One region of the Bacillus sp. S10(2024) genome, then DNA from elsewhere that is predicted to be linked to it. Evidence: a T-box and tRNA genes for the amino acid it is inferred to sense, from the RefSeq annotation. Region 1 holds a T-box; the other regions hold tRNA genes.
What was found. The T-box of region 1 lies ahead of thrS (threonine--tRNA ligase). A T-box ahead of a tRNA ligase gene usually reads a tRNA of that ligase, here a tRNA-Thr.

Region 1 (7,494 bases):
AGAACGCTTTAGTTTACCAGATCCTGTTTTTTTGAAACGCTTTGCAGCGCCGCGGTGAGTTTTCTGTTTAGGCATAGTGATTTCCTCCTCTATTTATTACTTATCATTTTTCGGTGCTAAAACTAAGAACATACTGCGTCCTTCCATTTTTGGCTTAGATTCAATTGTACTAACTTCAGCACAAGCTTCAGAGAAGCGATCTAAAACACGTTGACCGATTTCTTTATGAGTAATAGCACGACCTTTAAAGCGAATAGACGCTTTAACTTTGTCGCCTTTCTCTAAGAATTTAATAGCATTGCGAAGTTTTGTGTTAAAGTCATGTTCATCAATTGTTGGACTTAAACGAACTTCTTTCATACTAATGATTTTTTGATTTTTACGCTGCTCTTTTTCTTTCTTTTGTTGCTCAAAGCGGAATTTTCCGTAGTCCATAATACGGCATACTGGTGGTTTCGCATTTGGAGCAACTAATACTAGATCAAGATTTACGTTTGCAGCCATATCTAATGCTTCTTGACGAGACTTAATTCCAAGTTGATCACCATTTGCACCAACTAAACGTACTTCACGTGCACGAATTTGCTCGTTAATCATCATGTCCTTGCTAATAGTAAGCCACCTCCAAGGTTTTATGGGAATACGTTTTGGGAAGGAAGAACCCAAACAAAAAAGTGCGGGCATATGACACCCACACTTATAATATCTCTAGTAAGAAATACTTACCTGCCAACTGCTTTCGCGTCAATCAGGTGAGAAGCGGGTGCTTCTACTTGTTCCACAAATCCGTATTCTATTATCCTTGATGATTTTACCATAGGACATGCTGTGTGTCAAGAAGTCAAACTTCTTAAGTAGCAACAAAAAATATTGTAACAAACAAAATGAATACATGCAACAGTTTTTTATATAAAGCGAACTCTGGTTCTTATTACCAATTCAAAGTACACAAAAAAGCCGCGGGCAAGCCGCGACTTTTTCTTATCGTTTTCCTTCAACTTTAATTAGGTCAACGAAAGCATCTAATGAGATTGTTTCTGATTTTTGTTCGCCGTATTTACGGACGTTTACACCAGTTTCAGCAACTTCATTGTCACCTACTACAAGCATATACGGAATCTTTTGCATTTGCGCCTCGCGGATTTTGTAACCAATTTTCTCGTCACGAGTATCCACTTCAACACGAATGCCAGCACGTTGTAATTCTTCTTGTACTTTCTTCGCGTAGTCTAAATGTACTTGCGGAGAAACTGGAATTACTTGTACTTGAACCGGCGCTAACCATGTTGGGAATGCACCTTTGTACTCTTCGATTAAGAAGGCAACAAAGCGTTCCATAGTTGATACAACACCGCGGTGAATAACAACTGGGCGATGATGCTTACCATCTTCACCGATGTAAGTTAACTCAAATCGTTCTGGAAGTAAGAAGTCTAGTTGTATAGTTGAAAGTGTTTCGTCTTTTCCAAGCGCAGTACGAACTTGCACGTCAAGTTTCGGACCGTAGAATGCCGCTTCACCTTCTGCTTCATAGTACTCAAGACCCATTTCATCCATAGCTTCTTTTAACATTGATTGTGCTTTTCCCCACATTTCATCGTCATCATAGTACTTTTCAGTATCTGCTGGATCACGATAAGATAAACGGAATGAATAATCTTCTAAATCGAAGTCTTTGTATACCTCTAAAGTTAAATTTACAACTCGTTTGAACTCTTCTTTAATTTGGTCTGGGCGTACGAAAATGTGCGCATCATTTAAAGTCATCCCGCGAACACGCTGTAATCCAGATAGAGCACCAGACATTTCATAACGGTGCATTGTTCCAAGCTCCGCAATACGGATTGGTAACTCACGGTAGCTGTGGATATCGTTTCTATACACCATCATATGGTGAGGGCAGTTCATCGGACGAAGTACTAATTCTTCATTATCCATTTCCATTGATGGGAACATGCCATCTCGGTAGTGATTCCAGTGACCAGAAGTTTCATAAAGGTCTCGGCTTCCTAATACTGGAGTATATACGTGGTCATATCCTAAGCTTACTTCTTTATCAACAATGTAACGCTCAATAATACGACGGATTGTTGCACCTTTTGGTAACCAAAGCGGTAAGCCTTGTCCTACTTTTTGGCTATTTGTAAATAGTTTTAACTCTTTACCTAATTTACGATGGTCACGCTCTTTCGCTTCTTCAAGCATACGTAAGTGCTCATCTAATTCTGCTTTTTTCACGAATGCAGTACCGTAAATACGTTGTAACATTTTGTTGTTGCTATCGCCGCGCCAGTAAGCACCTGCCACGCTTAACAATTTAAACACTTTAATTTTCCCTGTAGACGGAAGGTGAATACCGCGGCAAAGGTCGAAGAATTCGCCTTGTTCATAAATTGAAATAACCGCATCTTCTGGAAGATCGTTAATTAGTTCTAATTTTAGTTCATCGCCAATTTCTTCATAACGACGAAGTGCTTCCGCACGCGGTACTTCATGACGAACGATTTCTAAGTTCTCGTTCACAATCTTTTGCATTTCTTTTTCGATTTTTGGGAAATCTTCAACTGTAATCGCGTATTCCATATCGATATCATAGTAGAAGCCGTTTTCAATTACAGGCCCAATTCCAAGCTTCACATCTTTATATAAACGCTTTAATGCTTGCGCTAATAAGTGAGCTGTTGAGTGGCGTAAAATGTATAGCCCATCTTCAGAATCTAATGTAATGATAGAAATTGCACCATCTTGCTCAATCGGTGTAAGTAAGTCTACCATTTCCTCATTTAATTTCCCTGCAATCGCTTTTTTCTTTAAGCCAGGGCTAATAGAAGCAGCAATATCTTCAGTTGTTGTTCCTTTTGGAAATTCCTTCACAGCTCCGTCTGGAAATGTAATTTTTACTACATCTGCCATCTTTAATCACTCCTTTTTCATAGTCAAAATAAAAAACACCCATCCCTATAAAAAGGGACGAGTGTTGAATTCGCGGTTCCACCCTTGTTCCAGTTAACACATTGTTAACTGCTCAAGTTCATGATAACGGCACTTGCCGTCAGCAATTACTAGACATTCGTTCACTGCTGAAGTTCAGAGGTGGTAAGTAATAATCTCGTATTAAGAAGCTCACACCCTAAGGCTTCTCTCTCTGCGAATCGTAGATAACTACTCATGTCCTCATCGTAACATTTTGATGTATTCTCGTGTATGTACGTAATTATATGCTCAAAAATTTAGAAAATCAAGAGCGTTCCCTCTATTTTTAAATTTTGTCACATTCTTTTCAAACTCATGAAGCGCATATAACTGCACTCTCTCTTGAAATACATTTTGAATCGTTACAATCATATTATGATCTTGTTCCTTCACATACAGATGAATTTTTTCAGGCGCGATTGACAGAAGCGGTGCCATAACATTCGGATCAATATATACACCTTTTTGAGAGAGTAATTCTTCCTCTATATACTGAACAAGTTTTTCTTCTTTTAAACGTCGCCCCTTTTCATCATAAAAGATACAACTATCATTAAACACGAGATGCAAGCAAGACAAACGTGATTTTCGGCTGCTTACTTGTTGGCGAAGTGTTTCTACGAACATTTGATACTCTTGTTCTAACTTATATTCATCGATCGCCATCTCCGCCGTTCGATATAAAAATTCATTATACTTTCTCAAACGAAAACGAATATATGCTCCAAACGAAAAAGACATCGTATCATGCATCCAACCTTGTAAAGACGAAAGCACCAATTCTCTCCCTCTTTCTTTCGAAGGTGCATCAATTAATCCTTTTCGTTTCCCTTTTAAAATAGAATGAGCCATATGTAAAATTTGGTTTCGTTCTTCTCGCTCTTCATAATAAAATTTATCTTTTAAAATCGCACTTATCCATTCATCTTGTTTTGTGTTGATAATATATTGTATAAATACAGGAATGACCACCTTATCAATATATCGAGACTCTTGTATTGGTATATGAACAATTACTATTTGTTCGTACAAATAAATACTTATTTCTTCATATATATGATCTGTCCTTTTTTTAAGCTCTTTATATATAACAATAGCATCATTTTTTTCTTCGAAGCAGATTTCAATCACTTTTGTCCCCCCTTTTATAATTCTTGCTATTTCCATATATATTAGGGGGATGGACAAAAAATGATACAAGCTAATATGATTTTTTTATATTCACAGGCCATTTTCATTGTATAATTTTCTAAAAAGATTTTAAAAGGAGCAATACAATATGTACGAATACAAATTTGTAAAAGTCGAACTAAAATCCGCTCTAATGGCATCTAAACCAAAAGAAGATTATCAAACAATTATTACAGAACATGCTAAAGAAGATTGGCGCTTCGTACAAATTTTTGCTCCTAGTACAGCAGGAACTGGATCAGCTGCATATTTCGAACTTATTTTCGAACGAAAACAAACAATATAAAGTGAAACTTTAATCAGTGGGGGTTTTCTTCATCCTCCACTGATTATCAGCCCTCACCAATCGGGCGCATGCCAGCAGTTTATCTCCCACCTAACTTCTGAAGAAAAGTGGAAGCGGCTCGCTCAGAATCGCAGGACGCCCACGCACAAGGCGGAAAGGCGCTTTTTACCTCGTACGAAGAAGCGAAGCCACCGAACATTCTAGCCACTGGAACTGGACATCGATTTCCTCTTAATTTTGAGGTGGGAGTATTACTGCCCACGAATAGCAGGATAAAAAAAAGAGCAAGCTCACTGCTTGCTCTTTACGTATGCCTACGGTTTTTCCCGCCAATAGGAATCGGCTTCGCTAAATATTTAATACGCTCCATAATGCGAGCTGCTTTCATTTCTTCTTCTTCTCCGCGCTGTGTATACGTTAAATGATGCTCCAATTGTTTGAAATCAAAGTTAGATGTGAAAAACGTCGGTAAGTTCTCCAGCATACGGAATTGTAAAATCGCTCCAAGTACATCATCGCGCACAAAGCTCGACATCGCTTCCGCTCCAATATCATCTAACATAAGTACCGGAACACGCTTTACCGCATCAATTTTTTCGCTAATCGTATTATTTTGCAATGAACTTTTAATTTCACGCAAAAATTCTGGTAAGTAGACAATCATAGAACTAATTTTGCGCAGTGCTAGTTCATTAGCAATTGCCCCTAAAAGATATGTTTTTCCTACTCCAAATGATCCGTAGAAATAGAGTGCCTGCACTTTTTTCCCTACCTCATATTCACTTAAAAATTCATTTGCAGCACGAATCGCTTGAATACGCGGTTCTAAATCAGATGGATCTAAATTTTCCATCGAAGCTTGCAAAATATCGCTTGGCATATATACACTTTGAATCAATTTCTCATGCTTTTTCCGTTCATCATAAGCCACTTTTCTTACGCAACGATCATATTGAATATCAATCATCTTTCCTTGAATAATAAGCTTCGGTTCGTATCCTTGAATCATATTTTTACATGATTCTAAGTTTGGGCAATCTTTACATCCAACGCTCTGTCCAATGTACTCATATAGCTTCACAAGGCTGCGCTCAATCATCGACGTTGTTACTTCACCTTGATGTTCTTCTATAAATGCTTTCACACGCGGATGCGCCATTACCTCTTCTTTTAATACTTCATATCTATTCTTAAAATTTTCATTTTGCATTAACTTCGCAAATGTATTTTGAATTGGTTCCATTTCTTCACCTCAAAAGGAGCTCGCCTCTGTTAGTTTCGCTTATATTTTTTCAGCTCTTCCTCTAACTTTTTACGCTCTTCTTCTAATTTCCCTTGCTCTTCACTACGATGTGATGGTTTGCTATCTTCTGTTTGTTCCTTTAACCAGTCTGGTACAAGTTCTTTACGAACCGTTTTCTTCGTTGTCTTTCCTTTTTTCTTTGTTTCTGCCCATTCTTGATATTGGCGATTTTCCTCTTTCGCAAGTCCCATCGCTTCCGTTACGGTTGTAATTTTTTTACGAGCCCAGTGTCCGGCAATTTTCTCTACATACGATTTCGCTAACTTCATATCAGAACGAAGCATTACATAATAAATAAGTACATTTACAACACCTGGCGTTAATTTCTGACTCAACATCACATCTTCAATAATTTGCAAATCAGCCTTCGTCGGTTCAGCCCCGCCCGAAATTTCTTTTAATAACTCTCTTGGTGAAATTTCCTCTAACTGTTTAATGAGCATCTCTTCTTGTGTTGTCGGTTCTTTCTCCTTCATTGTCCGTGCATGCAATGGCTGCGTTCGCTCACTGAACTTAGGAAGTGCCTGTCCATTCTCAAATTGGTACCAATCACGCGCACCTTTTCGCAATCGTTCCATATCAATTGTATTATGCTCCGTAACAGCGCCAAGAACAATATTTTGCATGGATAACGGATCAATGCCGTATACGTAAGCTAATATAATCACACATTCACGCATCTGATCCGTAATTGCTTTGCGCGGCACAAGCGCGGATAATCCTTCTACAAATAATGAAAAATCAAAGAAATCATTCCAAATTTGCGGCGCATTCCCCTCTGCTCTGCTCGGCATCACAGTTGCATTTGGTATAAGCAGTTCTTCCTTGGCATGCTCAACTTGTCCTGGATTAAAAGAACCAAACACATCGTTAAAAGATCGTGTTACATTTTCATATGAAGCAAAGTCAAATTCTTCTTCTAAGAAATATTGCTTCACTTGATTATATTTCGCCTTGCTTAAGCGGTTATATAAAAAAATACTTAATACAATATCATCAAAAAATTGCTTTGGCATAAGCGGTGGCCGTAACTCATAAATAAACATGCGAATATCTTTTTCTTTTTTCACATACACATTTAAAAGCCCAATCGCCTCTAACTTTAGACGTTCTTCATAAATCTCCGGGAGCTGCATCTGCATTGTTACCATAATAGAATGATGTGTATTTTCTTTTCCAAATAAACGCTCCTGCTCTAACTCGCCCCACAACGTCATATATAGGCTAAAAGCTTTACTACCAATTAGCGGTTGATATAACATTGTCAGCACTTTACGATCATAGTTGCTGAGCAGCCCCCTTGCACTTACTTTATAACGGTCAATTGGCAACAGTTCCATCCATGACTGTCTTTCCATCCTTGCAAATCCTTTCTATCATCCATTCTTATTATCATTATGAGTGAAAAAAGAGCTAATAGCTTACGCTTCTAGCTCTTTTATTTTCGTTCTTTTTGAAGAATATCTTTCAACTCTTCAATAAATACGTTCAAATCTTTAAATTGTCGGTAAACAGATGCAAAACGTACATATGCAACATCATCAATATCTCGAAGCGCTTCCATGACCATTTCACCAATCATATCGCTTTTTACTTCTGACATTCCTAAGTTACGCAATTCCCGTTCTACATGTTGCGTGATTTCTTCTAATTGTTTTAACGTTACAGGTCGCTTTTCACACGCTTTAATTAAACCACGCAAAATTTTCTCTTTGTTAAATTCTTCTCGTGTCCCTTCTTT
Region 2 (7,494 bases), 400 kb from region 1:
TTCTAACCTACGGGTCTTATCGACCCGGGAGACAGTGTCAGGTGGGCAGTTTGACTGGGGCGGTCGCCTCCTAAAAAGTAACGGAGGCGCCCAAAGGTTCCCTCAGAATGGTTGGAAATCATTCGTAGAGTGCAAAGGCATAAGGGAGCTTGACTGCGAGACCTACAAGTCGAGCAGGGACGAAAGTCGGGCTTAGTGATCCGGTGGTTCCGCATGGAAGGGCCATCGCTCAACGGATAAAAGCTACCCCGGGGATAACAGGCTTATCTCCCCCAAGAGTCCACATCGACGGGGAGGTTTGGCACCTCGATGTCGGCTCATCGCATCCTGGGGCTGTAGTCGGTCCCAAGGGTTGGGCTGTTCGCCCATTAAAGCGGTACGCGAGCTGGGTTCAGAACGTCGTGAGACAGTTCGGTCCCTATCCGTCGTGGGCGTAGGAAATTTGAGAGGAGCTGTCCTTAGTACGAGAGGACCGGGATGGACGCACCGCTGGTGTACCAGTTGTTCTGCCAAGGGCATAGCTGGGTAGCTATGTGCGGAAGGGATAAGTGCTGAAAGCATCTAAGCATGAAGCCCCCCTCAAGATGAGATTTCCCATAGCGTTAAGCTAGTAAGATCCCTGAAAGATGATCAGGTTGATAGGTTCGAGGTGGAAGCGTGGTGACACGTGGAGCTGACGAATACTAATAGATCGAGGACTTAACCATATAATATGAAGCAAGTGTTATCTAGTTTTGAGAGAACATAAAAAAACTTGTTGACTTTTTGAGTCAATCAAGTATAATAATGATTGTCTCAAATGAATATAGTCTGGTAATGATGGCAGAGAGGTCACACCCGTTCCCATACCGAACACGGAAGTTAAGCTCTCTAGCGCCGATGGTAGTTGGGACTTTGTCCCTGTGAGAGTAGGACGTTGCCAGGCAAATGGAGGATTAGCTCAGCTGGGAGAGCACCTGCCTTACAAGCAGGGGGTCGGCGGTTCGATCCCGTCATCCTCCACCATATAAATGCCGGCTTAGCTCAATTGGTAGAGCAACTGACTTGTAATCAGTAGGTTGGGGGTTCAAGTCCTCTAGCCGGCACCAGGATTATGGCGGCTGTGGCGAAGTGGTTAACGCATCGGATTGTGGCTCCGACACTCGTGGGTTCGATTCCCATCAGTCGCCCCATTTTTAAAAATAATATGCGGGTGTGGCGGAATTGGCAGACGCACCAGACTTAGGATCTGGCGCCTTTGGCGTGGGGGTTCGACTCCCTTCACCCGCACTTTCAGTAAAATAACTCATACATGTCTTGCGGAAGTAGTTCAGTGGTAGAATACAACCTTGCCAAGGTTGGGGTCGCGGGTTCGAATCCCGTCTTCCGCTCCAGTTTTCAATATGACATGCCGGGGTGGCGGAACAGGCAGACGCACAGGACTTAAAATCCTGCGGTGGGTGACCACCGTGCGGGTTCGACCCCCGCCCTCGGCACCATATGCGCCCGTAGCTCAATTGGATAGAGCGTTTGACTACGGATCAAAAGGTTAGGGGTTCGAGTCCTCTCGGGCGCGCTTTATTAACGGGAAGTGGCTCAGCTTGGTAGAGCACCTGGTTTGGGACCAGGGGGTCGCAGGTTCGAATCCTGTCTTCCCGATAGCTTTAAAACAATGGGGCCTTAGCTCAGCTGGGAGAGCGCCTGCCTTGCACGCAGGAGGTCAGCGGTTCGATCCCGCTAGGCTCCACTTATAATTCTTTATGGCGGTGTAGCTCAGCTGGCTAGAGCGTACGGTTCATACCCGTGAGGTCGGGGGTTCGATCCCCTCCGCCGCTACCATAAAGGACCTTTAGCTCAGCTGGTTAGAGCAGACGGCTCATAACCGTCCGGTCGTAGGTTCGAGTCCTACAAGGTCCACCACTCAAGTTTTTATATATGGAGGTATACCCAAGTTCGGCTGAAGGGATCGGTCTTGAAAACCGACAGGCGGCGAGAGTCGCGCGGGGGTTCGAATCCCTCTACCTCCTCCATTTTTTATTTAAAAGAATATTATATCATCGCGGGGTGGAGCAGTCTGGTAGCTCGTCGGGCTCATAACCCGAAGGTCGCAGGTTCAAATCCTGTCCCCGCAACCAATGGTCCCGTGGTGTAGTGGTTAACATGCCTGCCTGTCACGCAGGAGATCGCCGGTTCGACCCCGGTCGGGACCGCCATTTATATTAAGGCTCGGTAGCTCAGTCGGTAGAGCAGAGGACTGAAAATCCTCGTGTCGGCGGTTCGATTCCGTCCCGAGCCACCATTTTGAAATATGCAAGCCGGCTTAGCTCAATTGGTAGAGCAACTGACTTGTAATCAGTAGGTTGGGGGTTCAAGTCCTCTAGCCGGCACCATTTCAAAATGAGCCATTAGCTCAGTTGGTAGAGCATCTGACTTTTAATCAGAGGGTCGAAGGTTCGAGTCCTTCATGGCTCACCATTTTTATGCGGGTGTAGTTTAGTGGTAAAACAAGAGCCTTCCAAGCTCTGGTCGAGAGTTCGATTCTCTTCACCCGCTTTTTCTAGGGCCTATAGCTCAGCTGGTTAGAGCGCACGCCTGATAAGCGTGAGGTCGATGGTTCGAGTCCATTTAGGCCCACCATATTCCGCAGTAGCTCAGTGGTAGAGCTATCGGCTGTTAACCGATCGGTCGTAGGTTCGAGTCCTACCTGCGGAGCCATATAATATAGAGAAGTACCCAAGTGGCTCAAGGGGCTCCCCTGCTAAGGGAGTAGATCGCGTAAGCGGTGCGAGGGTTCGAATCCCTTCTTCTCTGCCAGAAATTGGCCCGTTGGTCAAGTGGTTAAGACACCGCCCTTTCACGGCGGTAACACGGGTTCGAATCCCGTACGGGTCATATTAAAAAAGATAGCAGATTCTGCTATCTTTTTTTGCATTTTAGAGATTTTTTTTCGTATTTAAGAAAGACTAATAATATGGCGAACAAAAGTGAGAATCTTTGGCGTAGTTATTAAAGGAATAATTTTTGATTTGCAGAAATGAAATGGAGCCATAAAGGTTGCTGAGGACTACTGCAAATTATAAAGAGAAAAGGATATTCTAACTTTTCTTTGTATTCGATGGTTTTATATTTTATTAAAAATAAGTTTAATAGTATATATTTTACTTTTCACAATCTAAAGAAAACGCTACCATTGAAGTTGATTCCATGCTTGGTATTATAACTTTCTCCTATCTGTGAAAAAGTTCACAAATAGGTCAAAAAACGTGAATATATTCACAAAGAAACGTGCTACAATATGTATGTAAGGAAGTTAAACAATATAAAATCAGTATTTTAATTTTTTACTTAAATGACAATGCTAATAATGATATTAGAAAATAGAGAGGGGATTTTACCATGAAAAAAGGTATCAACCGCGTAGTATTAGTAGGAACAGGAGCTGTAGGTTGCAGCTATGCATATTCTATGATTAACCAAGGTGTAGTTGAAGAGTTTGTTCTTGTTGATGTAAACGAAGCAAAAGCAGAAGGCGAAGCAATGGACTTAAGCCACGCTGTTCCATTCGCTCTAGCTCCAACAAAAGTTTGGAAAGGTAGCTATGCAGATTGTAAAGATGCAGATCTTGTTGTTATCACTGCTGGATTACCACAAAAGCCAGGTGAAACTCGCTTAGATTTAGTTGAGAAGAATACAAAAATCTTTAAACAAATCGTTCGCGGTATTATGGATAGCGGATTTGATGGTATCTTCTTAATCGCAACTAACCCAGTGGACATTTTAACTTATGTAACTTGGAAAGAATCTGGATTACCAAAAGAGCGCGTAATCGGTTCTGGTACAACTTTAGACTCTGCTCGCTTCCGTTATATGTTAGGTGAGTACTTAGATATAGACCCACGTAACGTGCATGCGTATATTATTGGTGAACATGGTGACACAGAGCTTCCTGTATGGAGCCATGCTTCTATCGGTGTACAAAAGATAGAAACAATCTTAGCGAACAATGAGCAGTATAAACAAAGTGATTTAGATGAAATCTTTGCAAATGTACGCGATGCTGCTTACCATATTATTCAACGTAAAGGTTCAACTTACTACGGTATCGGTATGTCACTATTACGTATAACTAAAGCGATCTTAAACAACGAGAACAGCGTATTGACAGTATCTGCATATCTTGAAGGACAATACGGACAAAGAGATGTTTACGTAGGTGTTCCAGCAGTTATCAACCGTCAAGGTGTTCGAGAAGTTGTAGAGCTTGAATTAAATGCAGAAGAAGAATTGAAATTTGATCATTCTGTAAAAGTGCTAAAAGAAACTATGGCACCAGTGCTATAATCCAAATTGTATAAAATCCCTTTCCGGCCTCCCCTGTATTTCACCCCTTTGCCGGAAGGGGTTTTTTTATGTATTACTTTAATGGAAAGTAATAACAATATAGTGATAAATTCCTTATCTTATCCATTGAAAAAATTATTTTAAAATAAAACGCTTACAATGAATATTCGTCAAAATTCGATATTATTCGGTTAAATTTCATGAAATTATCATGGATTTCTATAAAAAAGCGAATATTTTTTAGAAATTCGCAAGGATATTTCAATTTACCGAAGAATAGTAATAACGTATTTAAAATTCTGTCATCTTGTGAGGTGAACATAGTGATTGAGACAAAGTGTAATGTGAAAGACATGTTATTGTTCCATGAAGAAAAGTTTTATGATAGCTACGATATTCTTGGTGCTCATTTGACGATGGAAAATGGAATGGAAGGCACACGTTTTTCCGTATGGGCACCTCATGCACAAGCTGTGAGTATTGTAGGAGATTTTAATGAGTGGAATAGCGAGATCCATGAAATGATACGAGTGACAGAGAAAGGGATTTGGTCTTTATTTATACCGAATATTCCTCAGCACGAATTATACAAGTATGCAATTCAAACACGAGAAGGGCATACGATTTTAAAAGCTGATCCGTATGCAATGTGTGCTGAAGTTCGGCCAAATACGGCATCCGTTGTTTATGATATAAAAGGATATAAATGGAAAGACCAGAAATGGTTTCAAAAAAAGAAACGAAAGCCAATCTATAATGAACCATTAGCCATTTATGAGCTTCACTTTGGTTCTTGGAAAAAGAAAGAAGATGGGTCTTTTTATTCGTATAGAGAAATGGCAGATGAGCTTATTCCTTATGTAGCGGAGCATCAATTTACTCATGTTGAAATTATGCCGCTCGTTGAACACCCATATGATCGTTCTTGGGGATATCAAGGAACGGGGTATTATGCACCGACAAGTAGATACGGAACACCACAAGATTTTATGTATTTTGTCGATGAATGTCACAAATATGGGATCGGTGTCATTTTAGATTGGGTACCAGGACATTTTTGTAAAGATGCTCATGGGCTTTATTTGTTTGATGGAGAGCCGACGTATGAATATAAAGATCTTGATGTGCAAGAAAATCGTGTATGGGGAACAGTGAATTTTGATTTAGGAAAACAAGAAGTGCAAAATTTTCTTATTTCAAATGCGCTGTTTTGGATGAAGTTTTATCATATTGACGGTTTTCGTGTGGATGCGGTTGCGAACATGTTGTATTGGGAGCGAAATGGAGAACAGGAAAGCAACGAACATGCAGTAGCGTTCTTGCAAAAGTTAAATGAAGCTGTATTTGCAGAGGATCCAACTTTCTTAATGACTGCGGAAGATTCAACGGCATGGCCGCTCGTAACAGCCCCGACTTATGAAGGTGGACTTGGCTTTAATTATAAGTGGAATATGGGCTGGATGAATGACATTTTAAAATATATGGAATGTGCGCCGGAGTATCGGAAATACATTCATGACAAAGTAACATTCTCGCTGCTGTACGCGTATTCAGAGAATTTTATTTTACCTTTATCGCATGATGAGGTTGTACATGGGAAGAAGTCGCTGTTAAATAAAATGCCGGGTGATTATTGGTCCAAGTTCGCGCAGCTTCGTTTATTGTACGGCTATTTATTTACACATCCAGGGAAGAAACTGCTCTTTATGGGCGGTGAGTTTGGACAATTTGATGAATGGAAAGACCTTGAAAATTTAGATTGGAGTTTACATGATTTTGAGATGCATAATTGTATGCATGATTATTTCAAGGAGCTCATAGCATTGTATAAGCGCTCCAAGCCGCTTTGGCAGCTTGACCATACACCGAAAGGCTTTCAGTGGATTGATGCGGATAACCGTGAGCAAAGTGTTTTTTCGTTTATTCGCCAAGGTGAAAGAGAAGAGGATGTTCTCGTTGTCATTTGCAACTTTACAAGCGCGGTGTACGAAAACTATAAAGTTGGCGTACCGGCATTTCGCTATTATAACGAAATTTTAAATAGCGATAGTTCTACATACGGCGGTTCGGGAAAAATGAATAAGAAGCGATTAAAGTCGATTATGGAACCTTATCATAATCAGCTTGCACATGTCGAAATGACAATACCACCATTTGGAATTTCAATTTTACGGCCAGTGAAAACACGAAAGGGGAGTAGCAAACAAGATGGTTCAAAAGCAGAAGTGCGTAGCAATGTTATTAGCAGGGGGAAAAGGTAGTCGTCTAAGTGCATTAACAAAAAATCTAGCTAAGCCAGCTGTTCCATTTGGGGGGAAATATCGCATTATTGATTTTACTTTAAGTAACTGTGCAAATTCTGGTATCGAAACAGTCGGGATTTTAACACAATACCAGCCGTTAGAGTTGCATAGTTATATCGGCATTGGAGATGCATGGGATTTAGACCGTGTAAATGGAGGGGTTACTGTACTTCCTCCTTATGCGGAGTCTTCAGGTGTGAAATGGTATACAGGAACGGCAAGTGCCATTTATCAAAATTTAAACTATTTAAAGCAGTATGAACCAGAACATGTTCTTATTTTGTCTGGAGATCATATTTATAAGATGGACTATGCCAAAATGCTCGATTATCACGTGGAACGAGAAGCTGATGTCTCTATTTCTGTTATTGAAGTACCTTGGGATGAAGCGAGCCGCTTTGGCATTATGAATACGAATGAAGAGATGGAGATTATTGAATTTGAAGAAAAGCCGCAATTTCCAAAAAGCAACCTAGCTTCAATGGGAATTTATATTTTTAATTGGGCTATCTTAAAAGAGTATTTAGAAATGGATGCAAGAAATCCAGAATCTAGTAATGACTTTGGGAAAGATGTGATTCCACTTTTACTAGATGAAGGTAAAAAGCTTGTTGCGTACCCATTTAGCGGGTATTGGAAAGATGTTGGAACAGTGAAGAGTTTATGGGAGGCAAATATGGATCTACTTCAGGAAGATTCATCGCTTAATTTATATGATCTTGATTGGAGAATTTGTTCTGTAAATCCGAATCAGCCGCCGCAATATATTGCACCATCAGCAGAAGTGGAAGAATCGTTAATTAATGAAGGTTGTGTTGTTGAAGGGAATGTGCAGCATTCTGTATTGTTTCAAGGGGTAATTATAGAGGAA
Region 3 (7,494 bases), 1.7 Mb from region 1:
AACAAATGAATGGTACAAAGTTCACATTCACAATAAAACTGGTTATGTCAAAAAAGACGCCATTTCTTTAACAAAGCCACAAAATGGTGAGAATCAATATATCGTAAATGCAGATGCATTAAACGTTCGCTCTGAACCAAACACACAATCTGAAATTATTACTGTATTACCAAGTGGGAAATTTGTTACTGTTCAAGAAGAACAAGAGGGATGGTATAAAGTTGTACATAATGGAACAAGCGGCTATGTAAAGAAAGAATTTTTATCTAACGCCGATCAGCCATTAGTAAAGGGAATTACTGTACAAGGCGGAAGTTCTTATTACGTTGCCACTCCAACATTAAAAGTACGTAGCGGAGCAGGAACAAATGCAGCCATTATCGGTTCTTTACCAAATGGAACACAAGTACAAGTCGTTGAAAGTGTGGGAACATGGTATAAAATTCGCTACGGATCAGGATATGGCTATGTTGCACAGCATTATGTAGTACAAGGACAAAAACAACAGCAGCAACCAAAACAGCAAGCTACCCCATCTATTCCAGCTGCATTTAAATATCCTGCCCAAGGGAAAATCAGCTCAGAATTTGATGTACGCTGGGGAAAAATGCACTACGGCGTAGATATTGCAGCAACAGGAAATGTTCCAATCCAAGCTGCCGCATCTGGGACTGTTGTAAAATCATATTATTCTACAAGCTATGGAAACGTTGTATTTGTTGCCCATCGTATAAACGGGAATTTATACACAACTATATATGCTCACATGAAAAGTCGTGCTGTCAAAGCAGGAGATACAGTGACAACAGGTCAATTGCTCGGTTATATGGGAAATACAGGACATTCATATGGACAACACTTGCATTTTGAATTACATAACGGGGAATGGAATTTCGAAAAAACAAATGCTGTAAATCCACTTCCTTTCTTAGTTAGGTAACGCATAATGACACGTAATATTCCATTACTTATTGAGTATTTAGCGTTTTTCGGTTTAATTTGTTGCTTATTAATTTACAACACAAACACTGTATCTTTAAGCATTATTATTACATTTGTTACTTGTGAAGTGCTTATGGAAATATTCAAAATTCGACTGAAGCGACATATTTCGCACATATATACTACCCTATTTATTATAAGTTCTTTAATAACAAACATAATTTTTAATGGCTTGCATATTTCTGCAATGTTTCCAGTATTTTTTGTGGCTATTCTTCTTATCGTATCTCAATATATATACGTCCCAGAACATCGTAAACAACAACAGCAGGAAAAAGCATGGAAAGTTTGAAAATAGTGCGACGATTCTTTCATACGAGTCTAACAAAATCTTTTCTAGACTCGTATGAAAGAATGAATCATTTTTTCGGCATTAAAGATAATAGAAATAGCCAATTTCTTTTGTACAGCATGATTTCTCTTACAATTATTTCTCTTTGCCTTTACTATTAAAAAAGGATTCCACATCATGTGGAATCCTTTTTTACGTTATATATAAACTACTTTTAATTTTTCAACATATAAGTGGCTGCAATACAGAATAAAACATGACTACTTCTATGTATGACCAGATGCTCTCGTCCTCTCTTAAAAAGAAAGGGATGTTTATGTCGGTTTTTCAATTTGCATTTACATAAATTAAAAGTCTGCTATAAAACTACTTGTCTATTTTATCCCGCATTAACAGACAGTAAAAAACCGATTCGTTCAACTAACCATCAATGGAGGATGAAGCCCCCCACTGATAGAAATTTCACTTTATCCGCATGCATATTGCTCATAAATAAAACTTAAATTATATTTATGTTCTAAATTCATACGTTGTTCATCACTGCACCAATAAAATAAAATATCATGTATTGATGCATAACGCTTATTCTTTAAAAATTGCTTAATAAAGGAAGGAAAACAATTTGGTAATTGTATAAATATATAATTGCGTAGTAATTCCTCTTTATAACCGATTCCTTTGCATATATACAGAAGTTCTTCACAATAATACATTTGCTGTGGAACTTGAATCATTTCAAAAAATGGAATGTATGATAATAATTTCCCTATAAAGTTCTCATATTTTGTTATAAACTCAAATGACATATGTTCCATCATCTCTTTTATAACAAACAAATAATCATCAATATGAGTTGTTTTTAACGGATTCAGACGATCAGATATTTGTGCAATCACTGCACGCTGACATGCTATAACAGCACGGCTTGGTTCATAATATGTTAAGAAATCTGTACATTTTCTATATTTTCTTAATAAATCTTGCGTGTATACATCACAAATATATGTATTACAATATTTTGCCAACTCCATTAAATTTTCATCTAACTGCTCTTTTGATAATCCCTTTGCTTGTTTACAAAGAAACAGAAACATAAACTCCATCATTTCTTTATGAGACAAAAGTGGCTTATACTTTTCAATACACTCCACATTAAACTTAATTCTTTCCCAAATAAACTCATCATTACTCTCTAATTCCGTAACCTTTTGTTTTATAATTAAATAATTCCAAGCGACTACTTGTGTAAATACATCCCATGATTCATACTCTAACGATGTTTGTACGAATTCCTCTAATCCCTCAGCAACCATAAAAGCATAAGCTTGTTGATACCATCCTACTTCTTGACATAAACGAATAATTCGAACCAAAGTTGGCATTTCATCTTTATGAAACTTCGGCAGATCATGTAATTTTTTCATTCCATATAAAATAAAAGGAATTAAATTTTCTTTTTTATAAAATTCTTTTTCTTTCCAAGCCAGAATAGTTCGTTCTTTTCCTTCTCCCTTTGGATACTTTGGTATAAGCAAAGAAAATAAATCCGCAAAATTTTCCGGCTCTGCATACGCATCCGTAACCAAGTTCCAATTAGGTCCAGGTCGCATAATCGTCATATAATTCCCCCCCCATTTTCTATATGTATGATAAAATATTTGAATGCTATTAAACTGATTATTAATATATTCAAAAAAACATATAATACTTATATTTATTAGTATATCATGATTTTCATATGTTAATAGTTGTTAATAAAAATTTCAAAAGTAATTCACATAAAATATAAATTTAATCTGCGGGAGATCCCCCCACAGATTATGAATTAAACTAATGGAGCGTATGTTGACAGCTTATCCTTCACTACATCTTTGCTTTCAGATGAAGCATTCCTGCCCTTAGCAAACAGAATAAAAGTATCCCTTCCCTTTAGTCTGTATGCTCTGATATTTCACTTAAGGCAACGCCTGCCTGATCATCTGCATATTTAGTTGTTGCTAAATCACCAAGTGATAGCATTCCAACAAATTGCCCATGTTCAACTACTGGCAATCTTCTTATTTGGTAACGTGCCATTAATTCTGTTGCTTTTTCAATAGCGTCATCAGGGGACACGGAAATAATTTGTGTTGTCATAATATTTGTGATTTGATTGGAACCTGGATGTTTTTCTGCAATTCCCCGCACAACCAAATCACGGTCTGTGACAAGACCAATAACCTGATTATTCTCTACAACAGGAATCATTCCTATATCTTCTTCTTTCATTTTCACCGCTGCTTCATAAACGTTATCTAGTGGCGTACATTGTACAATATTCGTGCTCATCAATTCTCGAACAGTTGTCATAAATATATTACCCTCCTTTACACACTTTAGCATTTCCAACCCCCTTCATTTCGATTCGCCAGTTTCTTAAAAGATAAATGAGATACCATCTCTCATTTATAATTACGCTTTATCAAATGTAGAGAGCGATCTAACCTAAAATCCCAATTAGATGTTTAAGTGGTGGGTAGTTGACCTACTTGCCATAAAATGCAAAATAAATTGGATATTGACTACTACAATGACCAATTCTAAAAACATTAGAATTGTGGGGGGAAAGTATAAACTTTATCGTTCTTCATAAAGAAAACGACTCGTTAAGATACAGAGTATAAGTAGGACGGGGTTAGTAAAAGAAATACTTTATACCGTAAAATATTTATGCAACATTCCGCTGTACAAACTTAAAAGTGAATTAATATAGTTCCATTTTGAGTATAACTAAAATAATCCATTAGTTAAAATATAATGCACTATATTCTTTCCTAATTACACAAAATCATACAAAATCCTTCATTATTTATAATAAAAAATAAAATATTTTATAATATGGTAAAAATATACTTATTGTTATAATAACGTGAAACGACCATCAGTAGGGTTTCTTTATTCGCTCTTCTCATTCTTACTGCCCAAAAGTAGTCGAATAAACATATGTATAAGGAGATCATTAATCAAAGAAGTAATTATATTTGTTATAACAAATATAATATATGGAAGGTATAATTTATAATATTATTTTTCTTTAAATAAAAAGAGTCAGCACCATGCTGACTCTTTTTATAATGACCCGTACGGGATTCGAACCCGTGTTACCGCCGTGAAAGGGCGGTGTCTTAACCACTTGACCAACGGGCCATGGCTCCGCAGGTAGGACTCGAACCTACGACCGATCGGTTAACAGCCGATAGCTCTACCACTGAGCTACTGCGGAATATGGTGGGCCTAAATGGACTCGAACCATCGACCTCACGCTTATCAGGCGTGCGCTCTAACCAGCTGAGCTATAGGCCCATATTTCTTACAGGGGCAGTAGGAATCGAACCCACACCGGAGGTTTTGGAGACCTCTGTTCTACCTTTAAACTATGCCCCTAAGTGGTGCCGGCTAGAGGACTTGAACCCCCAACCTACTGATTACAAGTCAGTTGCTCTACCAATTGAGCTAAGCCGGCTAGTTTACAAAAAAAAAAAAATGATGGCTCGGGACGGAATCGAACCGCCGACACGAGGATTTTCAGTCCTCTGCTCTACCGACTGAGCTACCGAGCCTTTATGTAAATGGCGGTCCCGACCGGGGTCGAACCGGCGATCTCCTGCGTGACAGGCAGGCATGTTAACCACTACACCACGGGACCATTGGTTGCGGGGACAGGATTTGAACCTGCGACCTTCGGGTTATGAGCCCGACGAGCTACCAGACTGCTCCACCCCGCGATGATATAATATTCTTTTAAATAAAAAATGGAGGAGGTAGAGGGATTCGAACCCCCGCGCGACTCTCGCCGCCTGTCGGTTTTCAAGACCGATCCCTTCAGCCGAACTTGGGTATACCTCCATATATATAAAGCTTTAATGGTGGAGCCTAGCGGGATCGAACCGCTGACCTCCTGCGTGCAAGGCAGGCGCTCTCCCAGCTGAGCTAAGGCCCCATTGTTTTAAAACTATCGGGAAGACAGGATTTGAACCTGCGACCCCCTGGTCCCAAACCAGGTGCTCTACCAAGCTGAGCCACTTCCCGTTAATAAAGCGCGCCCGAGAGGACTCGAACCCCTAACCTTTTGATCCGTAGTCAAACGCTCTATCCAATTGAGCTACGGGCGCATATGGTGCCGAGGGCGGGGGTCGAACCCGCACGGTGGTCACCCACCGCAGGATTTTAAGTCCTGTGCGTCTGCCTGTTCCGCCACCCCGGCGTCATATTGAAAATTGGAGCGGAAGACGGGATTCGAACCCGCGACCCCAACCTTGGCAAGGTTGTATTCTACCACTGAACTACTTCCGCAAAACATATATGACTTATTGCTTATTTAATTGAAAGTGCGGGTGAAGGGAGTCGAACCCCCACGCCAAAGGCGCCAGATCCTAAGTCTGGTGCGTCTGCCAATTCCGCCACACCCGCATATTACATTTTAAAAATGGTGAGCCATGAAGGACTCGAACCTTCGACCCTCTGATTAAAAGTCAGATGCTCTACCAACTGAGCTAATGGCTCTTACTTAAATGGCTGGGCTAGCTGGATTCGAACCAGCGCATGACGGAGTCAAAGTCCGTTGCCTTACCGCTTGGCTATAGCCCATCAAATGGTGGAGGGGGGCAGATTCGAACTGCCGAACCCGAAGGAGCGGATTTACAGTCCGCCGCGTTTAGCCACTTCGCTACCCCTCCGACATGAAAACTTATATGGTGGAGGATGACGGGATCGAACCGCCGACCCCCTGCTTGTAAGGCAGGTGCTCTCCCAGCTGAGCTAATCCTCCATTTGCCTGGCAACGTCCTACTCTCACAGGGGCAAAGCCCCAACTACCATCGGCGCTAGAGAGCTTAACTTCCGTGTTCGGTATGGGAACGGGTGTGACCTCTCTGCCATCATTACCAGACTATATTCATTTGAGACAATCATTATTATACTTGATTGAGTTAAAAAGTCAATAAGTTTTTTTATGTTCTCTCAAAACTAGATAACACTTGCTTCATATTATATGGTTAAGTCCTCGATCTATTAGTATTCGTCAGCTCCACGTGTCACCACGCTTCCACCTCGAACCTATCAACCTGATCATCTTTCAGGGATCTTACTAGCTTAACGCTATGGGAAATCTCATCTTGAGGGGGGCTTCATGCTTAGATGCTTTCAGCACTTATCCCTTCCGCACATAGCTACCCAGCTATGCCCTTGGCAGAACAACTGGTACACCAGCGGTGCGTCCATCCCGGTCCTCTCGTACTAAGGACAGCTCCTCTCAAATTTCCTACGCCCACGACGGATAGGGACCGAACTGTCTCACGACGTTCTGAACCCAGCTCGCGTACCGCTTTAATGGGCGAACAGCCCAACCCTTGGGACCGACTACAGCCCCAGGATGCGATGAGCCGACATCGAGGTGCCAAACCTCCCCGTCGATGTGGACTCTTGGGGGAGATAAGCCTGTTATCCCCGGGGTAGCTTTTATCCGTTGAGCGATGGCCCTTCCATGCGGAACCACCGGATCACTAAGCCCGACTTTCGTCCCTGCTCGACTTGTAGGTCTCGCAGTCAAGCTCCCTTATGCCTTTGCACTCTACGAATGATTTCCAACCATTCTGAGGGAACCTTTGGGCGCCTCCGTTACTTTTTAGGAGGCGACCGCCCCAGTCAAACTGCCCACCTGACACTGTCTCCCGGGTCGATAAGACCCGTAGGTTAGAATTTCAATACAGCCAGGGCGGTATCCCACCAGCGCCTCCACCGAAGCTAGCGCTCCGGCTTCAAAGGCTCCCGCCTATCCTGTACAAGCTGTACCAAAATTCAATATCAGGCTACAGTAAAGCTCCACGGGGTCTTTCCGTCCTGTCGCGGGTAACCTGCATCTTCACAGGTACTATAATTTCACCGAGTCTCTGGTTGAGACAGTGCCCAAATCGTTACACCTTTCGTGCGGGTCGGAACTTACCCGACAAGGAATTTCGCTACCTTAGGACCGTTATAGTTACGGCCGCCGTTTACTGGGGCTTCAGTTCAGAGCTTCGCTTGCGCTAACCCCTCTCCTTAACCTTCCAGCACCGGGCAGGTGTCAGCCCCTATACTTCGCCTTACGGCTTCGCAGAGACCTGTGTTTTTGCTAAACAGTCGCTTGGGCCTATTCACTGCGGCTTTCCGTTAAGAAAGCACCC
Region 4 (7,494 bases), 1.5 Mb from region 1:
CAAAGCCTATTTTATCAATACCAATTGTTTTACTATACGCAATAACATCTTGTTTTAATTGTTCAAAATCCACATTTACTCTCCTTATAAGATGCATTTCATTTTACACATTATTATTCTTACATATATTCATGCACTCAAAACATAAAAAAACGCAATGCCTCGTTTATCTGAGAAACGAAACACTGCGTTGATCACAATAATAATTCGAAATAATTTCTGGAGCGGGTGAAGAGAATCGAACTCTCGACCAGAGCTTGGAAGGCTCTTGTTTTACCACTAAACTACACCCGCAAATATAAAGAAAATGTTAATTATTTGTTAACTTATGTTGAAAATTATAGCATGTAATATAAGGAGGCGCAATAATTTTATCGAAAAAAGTCGAAAAAGTGATGAATATCTCATCACTTTTTCTTAACTTTATCAATTGCCGCTTTAACACTATCATAATCTGGATTAACAAGATTACCGTTTACATATATAGATGGTGCACCTTGTACTTTTAACTTTTTCGCAAGGTCAAAGTCTTTCTGTACTTTATCTTTTATTTCCTTACTCTTTAAATCCTTTTTAAACTTCTCTATATCAATCGTAGGTAGCTTTTGTTTTACTATATCTACTACTAAATCCTCTGTAATCCACTCTTCTTTTTCACTCTTTTGATTTTGATATATTTCATCATAAAATGTCCAAAAAGCTTTTGGATCTTGCTTAAAAACTGCTTCCCCAGCTGCTGCGCCTAGTTCAGAGTCTTTCCCGATAAAAGGAAAATTAATAAAATGCAGCTGAACTTTTCCTTTATTAATATACTCTTCCTTTAAGCGTGGCAATACAGTTACATCCCATGTACGACAAGCTGGACATTTAAAATCTCCAAATTCCACAATATGAATCGGAGCATCTTCCTCTCCTAAAGATTGCTGCGAGCCATATAAAAACGTATCTTTTCCTTTTTCCTTCTTATCGTTCACAAGGCTATATACGATCGTCCCAATTACAATAAGTACCGCAACAGAAAAAATAACACCGAGAATCATAATATTTTTTGATTTCATATACATTCCTCTTTAATGTTTATTCTTTGTATGTACTATACATACAATATTTATGATATCAATTCTCATATAAACAGTCCATTGAAGTTGCTCGTAAAATAGACAAAATCAAACAAATGTGACAATATTGTGTCTCACTTTTCTTTCCTTCATTCACGCAAAAAAAGAGTAAGTTCTTTTCGAACTCACTCTTAACTCACAGCTTTCTCACGCTCTACTGGTTGATTATTAGGAATGTCATGACGAATAACAAGCTTTTCACTTCTAGCTTGTACATATTCGGCATGAGTAATATATCCTTCTCGCTCCATGAGCTTTAAAACAATATTACGTCTTTCTACAGCCTTATCATAATTTTGTATAGGAGAATAATAAGCTGGTGCTTTCACAACGGCCGCTAGCATAGCACTTTCACTTAATGTTAATTGATTAACCTGCTTATCAAAATAAAGTTTCGCAGCTTTCTCAATTCCCCATGCACCCTCTCCATAATAAATATTGCTTAAGTAAAGTTTTAAAATCTCATTTTTCGTAAATGTTCGTTCGATTTTTTTAGCATAGAAAACTTCATTCCATTTACGGGAAAACGTTCGTTCACTTGTTAAAAAAACATTTTTTGCAAGCTGCTGAGTAATTGTACTGCCACCTTGTACAACACCACCAGCCTTTACATTTTCTACTGTAGCTCTAACAATTGCAATATAATCTAATCCATTATGATGATAGAACCTCTTATCTTCAGTTGCGATAAATGCATTCCCTAGTTGTTCTGGTAACTCCAAATAAGCAGGTACTGTCAACTTACTAATATCCTTGCTTTCAATCATTTTATTTCCAACAAACAAAAGTATACCACTTAGCAATAATAATAATATAAGGGCTTTATAAATAAACTTTGCTATCGGAGTTAAAGAAATATTATGATGCAAAGTGCGATATGCTGTTCGTTCCTTCACAACAGACACCCCATTTCTTTCAGCATTCATTGCTCTTAATTCAAGAATACCTGTATTTTAAAAAATATCCAATTCATTTCTCTTACAACTACCTTACAAATTTGTAATTTAAAGACCCGAAAAGAAAAAAGCATCTTCTACTACAGTAGAAAACACTTGATAGGTTATTTATGATCATTTTTTACATTCATATTAGGTAAGTTATCGTTATCGTTTTCGCTGCCTATTCTAGCCTTTCAGATATTACATGAATTGTTGGTGTTATGCAAGCCTTTCAACCTACTAGATACAAAAAATAAATTCTTCTTATAATACAATTGTCGTTTGCTATTGCATTGAAGGTTTAAATTGTCAGATATTTTTTGAGAAATATGCAAAACTTATTTCTATTAAATTCTATTATTGTTATTATTATTTGTAAGAATATTCTAAAAGAGGGGGATTTCATGAACGTTCAAACTAAGGGGAATGAACTAATTACAAAATTACTTAATGACTGGTATCAAGCTATGTTGCAACAACAAGTTTTAAAAGCAACTAACCTGAAACAAGAAATTGACGAGAAGATTGCTAATATAACAGAGGATGAAAATCTATTATTTTATCATTCATTACTTGATTTTAGATATAAACTTTTGACCGATAGATTGAGCATCACAAAAGATAGCTTTAATAAAATTGAGTCTTTGAGCAAGCCAACAAATGAGATTACATCTTACTATTACCATTTTTTCAAAGCTGAGCATGCCCTTATATTTGGGAATAATAATGAAGCAAGGGACCATTATGAAAAAGCTGAAACATTGTTACAACATATCACTGATGAATTAGAAAAAGCTGAATTTAATCAAAAGTTCGCTGTATTTAATCATCATACTTCTAAGATGTTAGCGTCCATTCAATATACAAACAAAGCTAAAGAGGCATTTTCGAAACATGCTGGATATGAAATTAAAATCGCCTCATGCGAAAATACTTTAGGAACTGCATGTATATTTTTAAAACAGTTTGAGCAAGCTGAAGAACATTTAAATCGTGCAATCGATATTTTACAGAAACATAATGAAGAAAAATTAATTTTAGTAGTTAGGCATAATTTAGGTTTATTATATGCTACTCAAAATTTATCTACTTTAGCTATTCGTCATTTATCTGAAGTAACAGGGAAAATTCCTAATCATTTCAAAGCCAATTTTCTACAAGCTAGGGAACATTATAAACTAGGTGAAACAAATATTGCACAAGAATTAATTGAAAGAGGTTTAAAAATCTGTTCTGAAACAGGAAACGAAGAATATATCTATCATTTCAACATTTTGAAAGCATTAAATGAGGGACTTTCAATTAATTTAGTAGAGGAAGCGGTAAAAAAAGGTATTTGTTATTTTGAGAAACAAGGATTATGGGACTATGTTGAGGAATATGGGGAGTTGTTAGCTGTTGAGTTTCGTAAGTTGAATAATCATGAAAAAGTTAGCGATTATTTTAATACATGTTACGAAGCTAAGCACAAACTATTAAGTAAAGGAGCGTTAAAATAATGAAAAAATTAGGTGCTATTACTGTTGGTTTATCTGTTGTTGGAGTTCTTTCTTTTGGTTTAAATAATTCTTTTGAAACACAGCAAGCTACCCACGCAGACCATTTCATATCAAAACCTGATAATGGTTACGTTCAATATGCTAATAAAGGCGACACACCTGCTCCTGTTTACGACCACGGCCGACCACCACTTCAACAAGCATAACAATTTAATAATTAGAAAGAAAGCCATACTAGCCGGTATGGCTTTTTTGTTTACACTAATTGTGAGTTCTTTACAATAGTATCGCATTGTGTAGGATCCAGATTACGTCTATCACATCTTTAAGAAAAAGGTTCACTGCGTCATTAAACATTTCTAAATGTTTCAGTTTCCCGACGCACGATAGCTAATTCTCCGTCGTCTAAAACATCGCTACGTCTTTCCCCTTTCAACGAATAAGACTTAGTTCATACGATTAGGTAGAATCACATGAACGCGTAATATGTAACATATTAGATGATAATTTCCAAAGAAGAATACATAAAAAAGCGTCCCCACAAAGTAGGAACGCTTGATATTACTGTATATTAACGTTTAATTGATAATAAAAAGACAAATAAAAAAGACGATTCACTCGTCTAAACAGTACCGATGGTCGGGGTCGAACCGACACTCCAGAAGGAACACGATTTTGAGTCGTGCGCGTCTGCCAATTCCGCCACATCGGCATAATATGGAGGCGGCAACCGGATTTGAACCGGTGGTAAAGGTTTTGCAGACCTCTGCCTTACCACTTGGCTATGCCGCCATATTAAATTTGGAGCGGAAGACGGGATTCGAACCCGCGACCCCAACCTTGGCAAGGTTGTATTCTACCACTGAACTACTTCCGCAAAAATGGCTGGGCTAGCTGGATTCGAACCAGCGCATGACGGAGTCAAAGTCCGTTGCCTTACCGCTTGGCTATAGCCCACCGAATAATTAATACATTATATGATGTATTTGTTATTTTATTACTTAAAATATCCAATCAGGACATTTAATATATTATCATAATCCACTTATTTTGTAAAGTGATATTTAAAAATGGGGCGACTGATGGGAATCGAACCCACGAGTGTCGGAGCCACAATCCGATGCGTTAACCACTTCGCCACAGCCGCCATGCTGTTTTGGCAGGGGCAGTAGGAATCGAACCCACGCCGGAGGTTTTGGAGACCTCTGTTCTACCGTTAAACTATGCCCCTATATAAAATGTAAATGGTGGAGGGGGGCAGATTCGAACTGCCGAACCCGAAGGAGCGGATTTACAGTCCGCCGCGTTTAGCCACTTCGCTACCCCTCCGAAACTTACATGGTGCCGGCTAGAGGACTTGAACCCCCAACCTACTGATTACAAGTCAGTTGCTCTACCAATTGAGCTAAGCCGGCGTATTTATTTGAAAAATGGTGGCTCGGGACGGAATCGAACCGCCGACACGAGGATTTTCAGTCCTCTGCTCTACCGACTGAGCTACCGAGCCTTAATATAAATGGCGGTCCCGACCGGGGTCGAACCGGCGATCTCCTGCGTGACAGGCAGGCATGTTAACCACTACACCACGGGACCATTGGTTGCGGGGACAGGATTTGAACCTGCGACCTTCGGGTTATGAGCCCGACGAGCTACCAGACTGCTCCACCCCGCGATGATACTATTCATTGTTTTAAATGGTGGAGGATGACGGGATCGAACCGCCGACCCCCTGCTTGTAAGGCAGGTGCTCTCCCAGCTGAGCTAATCCTCCAAAGTGGTGACCCGTACGGGATTCGAACCCGTGTTACCGCCGTGAAAGGGCGGTGTCTTAACCACTTGACCAACGGGCCAAAGTTTTTATGGCGGAGAGCAAGGGATTCGAACCCTTGATACGCTTGTGACGTATACACGATTTCCAATCGTGCTCCTTCGGCCATCTCGGACAGCTCTCCAATTGGCTCCGCAGGTAGGACTCGAACCTACGACCGATCGGTTAACAGCCGATAGCTCTACCACTGAGCTACTGCGGAATAATACAAGCCTGGCAACGTCCTACTCTCACAGGGACAAAGTCCCAACTACCATCGGCGCTAGAGAGCTTAACTTCCGTGTTCGGTATGGGAACGGGTGTGACCTCTCTGCCATCATTACCAGACTTATGAAGGTATATTCCTTCAAAACTAGATAACATTTGCTTCATATTATATGGTTAAGCCCTCGATCTATTAGTATTCGTCAGCTCCACGTGTCACCACGCTTCCACCTCGAACCTATCAACCTGATCATCTTTCAGGGATCTTACTAGCTTAACGCTATGGGAAATCTCATCTTGAGGGGGGCTTCATGCTTAGATGCTTTCAGCACTTATCCCTTCCGCACATAGCTACCCAGCTATGCCCTTGGCAGAACAACTGGTACACCAGCGGTGCGTCCATCCCGGTCCTCTCGTACTAAGGACAGCTCCTCTCAAATTTCCTACGCCCACGACGGATAGGGACCGAACTGTCTCACGACGTTCTGAACCCAGCTCGCGTACCGCTTTAATGGGCGAACAGCCCAACCCTTGGGACCGACTACAGCCCCAGGATGCGATGAGCCGACATCGAGGTGCCAAACCTCCCCGTCGATGTGGACTCTTGGGGGAGATAAGCCTGTTATCCCCGGGGTAGCTTTTATCCGTTGAGCGATGGCCCTTCCATGCGGAACCACCGGATCACTAAGCCCGACTTTCGTCCCTGCTCGACTTGTAGGTCTCGCAGTCAAGCTCCCTTATGCCTTTGCACTCTACGAATGATTTCCAACCATTCTGAGGGAACCTTTGGGCGCCTCCGTTACTTTTTAGGAGGCGACCGCCCCAGTCAAACTGCCCACCTGACACTGTCTCCCGGGTCGATAAGACCCGTAGGTTAGAATTTCAATACAGCCAGGGCGGTATCCCACCAGCGCCTCCACCGAAGCTAGCGCTCCGGCTTCAAAGGCTCCCGCCTATCCTGTACAAGCTGTACCAAAATTCAATATCAGGCTACAGTAAAGCTCCACGGGGTCTTTCCGTCCTGTCGCGGGTAACCTGCATCTTCACAGGTACTATAATTTCACCGAGTCTCTGGTTGAGACAGTGCCCAAATCGTTACACCTTTCGTGCGGGTCGGAACTTACCCGACAAGGAATTTCGCTACCTTAGGACCGTTATAGTTACGGCCGCCGTTTACTGGGGCTTCAGTTCAGAGCTTCGCTTGCGCTAACCCCTCTCCTTAACCTTCCAGCACCGGGCAGGTGTCAGCCCCTATACTTCGCCTTACGGCTTCGCAGAGACCTGTGTTTTTGCTAAACAGTCGCTTGGGCCTATTCACTGCGGCTTTCCGTTAAGAAAGCACCCCTTCTCCCGAAGTTACGGGGTCATTTTGCCGAGTTCCTTAACCAGAGTTCTCTCGCACACCTTAGGATTCTCTCCTCGCCTACCTGTGTCGGTTTGCGGTACAGGCACCTTTTATCTCGCTAGAAGCTTTTCTTGGCAGCGGGGAATCAAAGACTTCGCTCCATAAGGAGCTTCCCCATCACAGCTCAGCCTTCACGGTAAGCGGATTTGCCTACTTACCAGCCTAACTGCTTGGACGTGCACAACCAATCGCACGCTTCTTCTATCCTTCTGCGTCCCTCCATTGCTCAAACGATAAAGAGGTGGTACAGGAATATCAACCTGTTGTCCATCGCCTACGCCTGTCGGCCTCGGCTTAGGTCCTGACTAACCCTGAGCGGACGAGCCTTCCTCAGGAAACCTTAGGCATTCGGTGGACGGGATTCTCACCCGTCTTTCGCTACTCATACCGGCATTCTCACTTCTAAGCGCTCCACCAGTCCTTACGATCTGACTTCACAGCACTTAGAACGCTCCCCTACCACTGATACCATAGGTATCAATCCGCAGCTTCGGTGGTGTAT

Region 2: it has a tRNA-Thr gene. The T-box ahead of thrS (threonine--tRNA ligase) is inferred to sense a tRNA for this amino acid. The anticodon was not compared.
Region 3: it has a tRNA-Thr gene. The T-box ahead of thrS (threonine--tRNA ligase) is inferred to sense a tRNA for this amino acid. The anticodon was not compared.
Region 4: it has a tRNA-Thr gene. The T-box ahead of thrS (threonine--tRNA ligase) is inferred to sense a tRNA for this amino acid. The anticodon was not compared.

What each region holds. Positions count from the first base shown of each region.
Region 1 covers NZ_JBFLUR010000002.1:4,519,341-4,526,834, reverse strand. The annotation lists gene rpmI (50S ribosomal protein L35) at 1-75, opposite strand, end outside; gene infC (translation initiation factor IF-3) at 97-600, opposite strand; ribosomal protein L20 leader region at 663-781, opposite strand; gene thrS (threonine--tRNA ligase) at 982-2,913, opposite strand; T-box leader at 2,964-3,190, opposite strand; gene ytxC (putative sporulation protein YtxC) at 3,223-4,104, opposite strand; gene AB1280_RS22995 (DUF4177 domain-containing protein) at 4,253-4,450, shown strand; gene dnaI (primosomal protein DnaI) at 4,755-5,693, opposite strand; gene AB1280_RS22985 (replication initiation and membrane attachment family protein) at 5,723-7,111, opposite strand; gene nrdR (transcriptional regulator NrdR) at 7,192-7,494, opposite strand, start outside.
Region 2 covers NZ_JBFLUR010000002.1:4,123,005-4,130,498, forward strand. The annotation lists rRNA gene AB1280_RS20875 (23S ribosomal RNA) at 1-707, shown strand, start outside; rRNA gene rrf (5S ribosomal RNA) at 810-925, shown strand; tRNA gene AB1280_RS20885 (tRNA-Val) at 930-1,005, shown strand; tRNA gene AB1280_RS20890 (tRNA-Thr) at 1,013-1,088, shown strand; tRNA gene AB1280_RS20895 (tRNA-His) at 1,097-1,172, shown strand; tRNA gene AB1280_RS20900 (tRNA-Leu) at 1,189-1,269, shown strand; tRNA gene AB1280_RS20905 (tRNA-Gly) at 1,299-1,373, shown strand; tRNA gene AB1280_RS20910 (tRNA-Leu) at 1,390-1,478, shown strand; tRNA gene AB1280_RS20915 (tRNA-Arg) at 1,482-1,555, shown strand; tRNA gene AB1280_RS20920 (tRNA-Pro) at 1,565-1,638, shown strand; tRNA gene AB1280_RS20925 (tRNA-Ala) at 1,654-1,726, shown strand; tRNA gene AB1280_RS20930 (tRNA-Met) at 1,742-1,818, shown strand; tRNA gene AB1280_RS20935 (tRNA-Ile) at 1,823-1,899, shown strand; tRNA gene AB1280_RS20940 (tRNA-Ser) at 1,917-2,009, shown strand; tRNA gene AB1280_RS20945 (tRNA-Met) at 2,038-2,114, shown strand; tRNA gene AB1280_RS20950 (tRNA-Asp) at 2,117-2,192, shown strand; tRNA gene AB1280_RS20955 (tRNA-Phe) at 2,203-2,278, shown strand; tRNA gene AB1280_RS20960 (tRNA-Thr) at 2,294-2,369, shown strand; tRNA gene AB1280_RS20965 (tRNA-Lys) at 2,379-2,454, shown strand; tRNA gene AB1280_RS20970 (tRNA-Gly) at 2,462-2,532, shown strand; tRNA gene AB1280_RS20975 (tRNA-Ile) at 2,540-2,616, shown strand; tRNA gene AB1280_RS20980 (tRNA-Asn) at 2,620-2,694, shown strand; tRNA gene AB1280_RS20985 (tRNA-Ser) at 2,703-2,793, shown strand; tRNA gene AB1280_RS20990 (tRNA-Glu) at 2,800-2,871, shown strand; gene AB1280_RS20995 (L-lactate dehydrogenase) at 3,376-4,320, shown strand; gene glgB (1,4-alpha-glucan branching protein GlgB) at 4,674-6,581, shown strand; gene AB1280_RS21005 (glucose-1-phosphate adenylyltransferase) at 6,529-7,494, shown strand, end outside.
Region 3 covers NZ_JBFLUR010000002.1:2,809,763-2,817,256, forward strand. The annotation lists gene AB1280_RS14360 (SH3 domain-containing protein) at 1-940, shown strand, start outside; gene AB1280_RS14365 (hypothetical protein) at 947-1,294, shown strand; gene AB1280_RS14370 (DUF3965 domain-containing protein) at 1,762-2,913, opposite strand; gene AB1280_RS14375 (CBS domain-containing protein) at 3,224-3,643, opposite strand; tRNA gene AB1280_RS14380 (tRNA-Glu) at 4,409-4,480, opposite strand; tRNA gene AB1280_RS14385 (tRNA-Asn) at 4,482-4,556, opposite strand; tRNA gene AB1280_RS14390 (tRNA-Ile) at 4,560-4,636, opposite strand; tRNA gene AB1280_RS14395 (tRNA-Trp) at 4,647-4,717, opposite strand; tRNA gene AB1280_RS14400 (tRNA-Thr) at 4,721-4,796, opposite strand; tRNA gene AB1280_RS14405 (tRNA-Phe) at 4,821-4,893, opposite strand; tRNA gene AB1280_RS14410 (tRNA-Asp) at 4,904-4,979, opposite strand; tRNA gene AB1280_RS14415 (tRNA-Met) at 4,982-5,058, opposite strand; tRNA gene AB1280_RS14420 (tRNA-Ser) at 5,087-5,179, opposite strand; tRNA gene AB1280_RS14425 (tRNA-Ala) at 5,198-5,273, opposite strand; tRNA gene AB1280_RS14430 (tRNA-Pro) at 5,289-5,362, opposite strand; tRNA gene AB1280_RS14435 (tRNA-Arg) at 5,372-5,445, opposite strand; tRNA gene AB1280_RS14440 (tRNA-Leu) at 5,449-5,537, opposite strand; tRNA gene AB1280_RS14445 (tRNA-Gly) at 5,552-5,626, opposite strand; tRNA gene AB1280_RS14450 (tRNA-Leu) at 5,663-5,743, opposite strand; tRNA gene AB1280_RS14455 (tRNA-Lys) at 5,761-5,836, opposite strand; tRNA gene AB1280_RS14460 (tRNA-Gln) at 5,846-5,920, opposite strand; tRNA gene AB1280_RS14465 (tRNA-Tyr) at 5,926-6,009, opposite strand; tRNA gene AB1280_RS14470 (tRNA-Val) at 6,026-6,101, opposite strand; rRNA gene rrf (5S ribosomal RNA) at 6,106-6,221, opposite strand; rRNA gene AB1280_RS14480 (23S ribosomal RNA) at 6,324-7,494, opposite strand, start outside.
Region 4 covers NZ_JBFLUR010000002.1:3,004,968-3,012,461, forward strand. The annotation lists gene queG (tRNA epoxyqueuosine(34) reductase QueG) at 1-73, opposite strand, end outside; tRNA gene AB1280_RS15275 (tRNA-Gly) at 221-294, opposite strand; gene AB1280_RS15280 (DsbA family protein) at 408-1,058, opposite strand; gene AB1280_RS15285 (transglycosylase domain-containing protein) at 1,250-2,044, opposite strand; gene AB1280_RS15290 (tetratricopeptide repeat protein) at 2,461-3,555, shown strand; gene AB1280_RS15295 (Phr family secreted Rap phosphatase inhibitor) at 3,555-3,761, shown strand; tRNA gene AB1280_RS15300 (tRNA-Leu) at 4,186-4,267, opposite strand; tRNA gene AB1280_RS15305 (tRNA-Cys) at 4,274-4,347, opposite strand; tRNA gene AB1280_RS15310 (tRNA-Gly) at 4,358-4,432, opposite strand; tRNA gene AB1280_RS15315 (tRNA-Gln) at 4,438-4,512, opposite strand; tRNA gene AB1280_RS15320 (tRNA-His) at 4,627-4,702, opposite strand; tRNA gene AB1280_RS15325 (tRNA-Trp) at 4,713-4,786, opposite strand; tRNA gene AB1280_RS15330 (tRNA-Tyr) at 4,801-4,884, opposite strand; tRNA gene AB1280_RS15335 (tRNA-Thr) at 4,895-4,970, opposite strand; tRNA gene AB1280_RS15340 (tRNA-Phe) at 4,987-5,062, opposite strand; tRNA gene AB1280_RS15345 (tRNA-Asp) at 5,073-5,148, opposite strand; tRNA gene AB1280_RS15350 (tRNA-Met) at 5,151-5,227, opposite strand; tRNA gene AB1280_RS15355 (tRNA-Val) at 5,251-5,326, opposite strand; tRNA gene AB1280_RS15360 (tRNA-Glu) at 5,331-5,405, opposite strand; tRNA gene AB1280_RS15365 (tRNA-Ser) at 5,416-5,507, opposite strand; tRNA gene AB1280_RS15370 (tRNA-Asn) at 5,511-5,585, opposite strand; rRNA gene rrf (5S ribosomal RNA) at 5,595-5,710, opposite strand; rRNA gene AB1280_RS15380 (23S ribosomal RNA) at 5,761-7,494, opposite strand, start outside.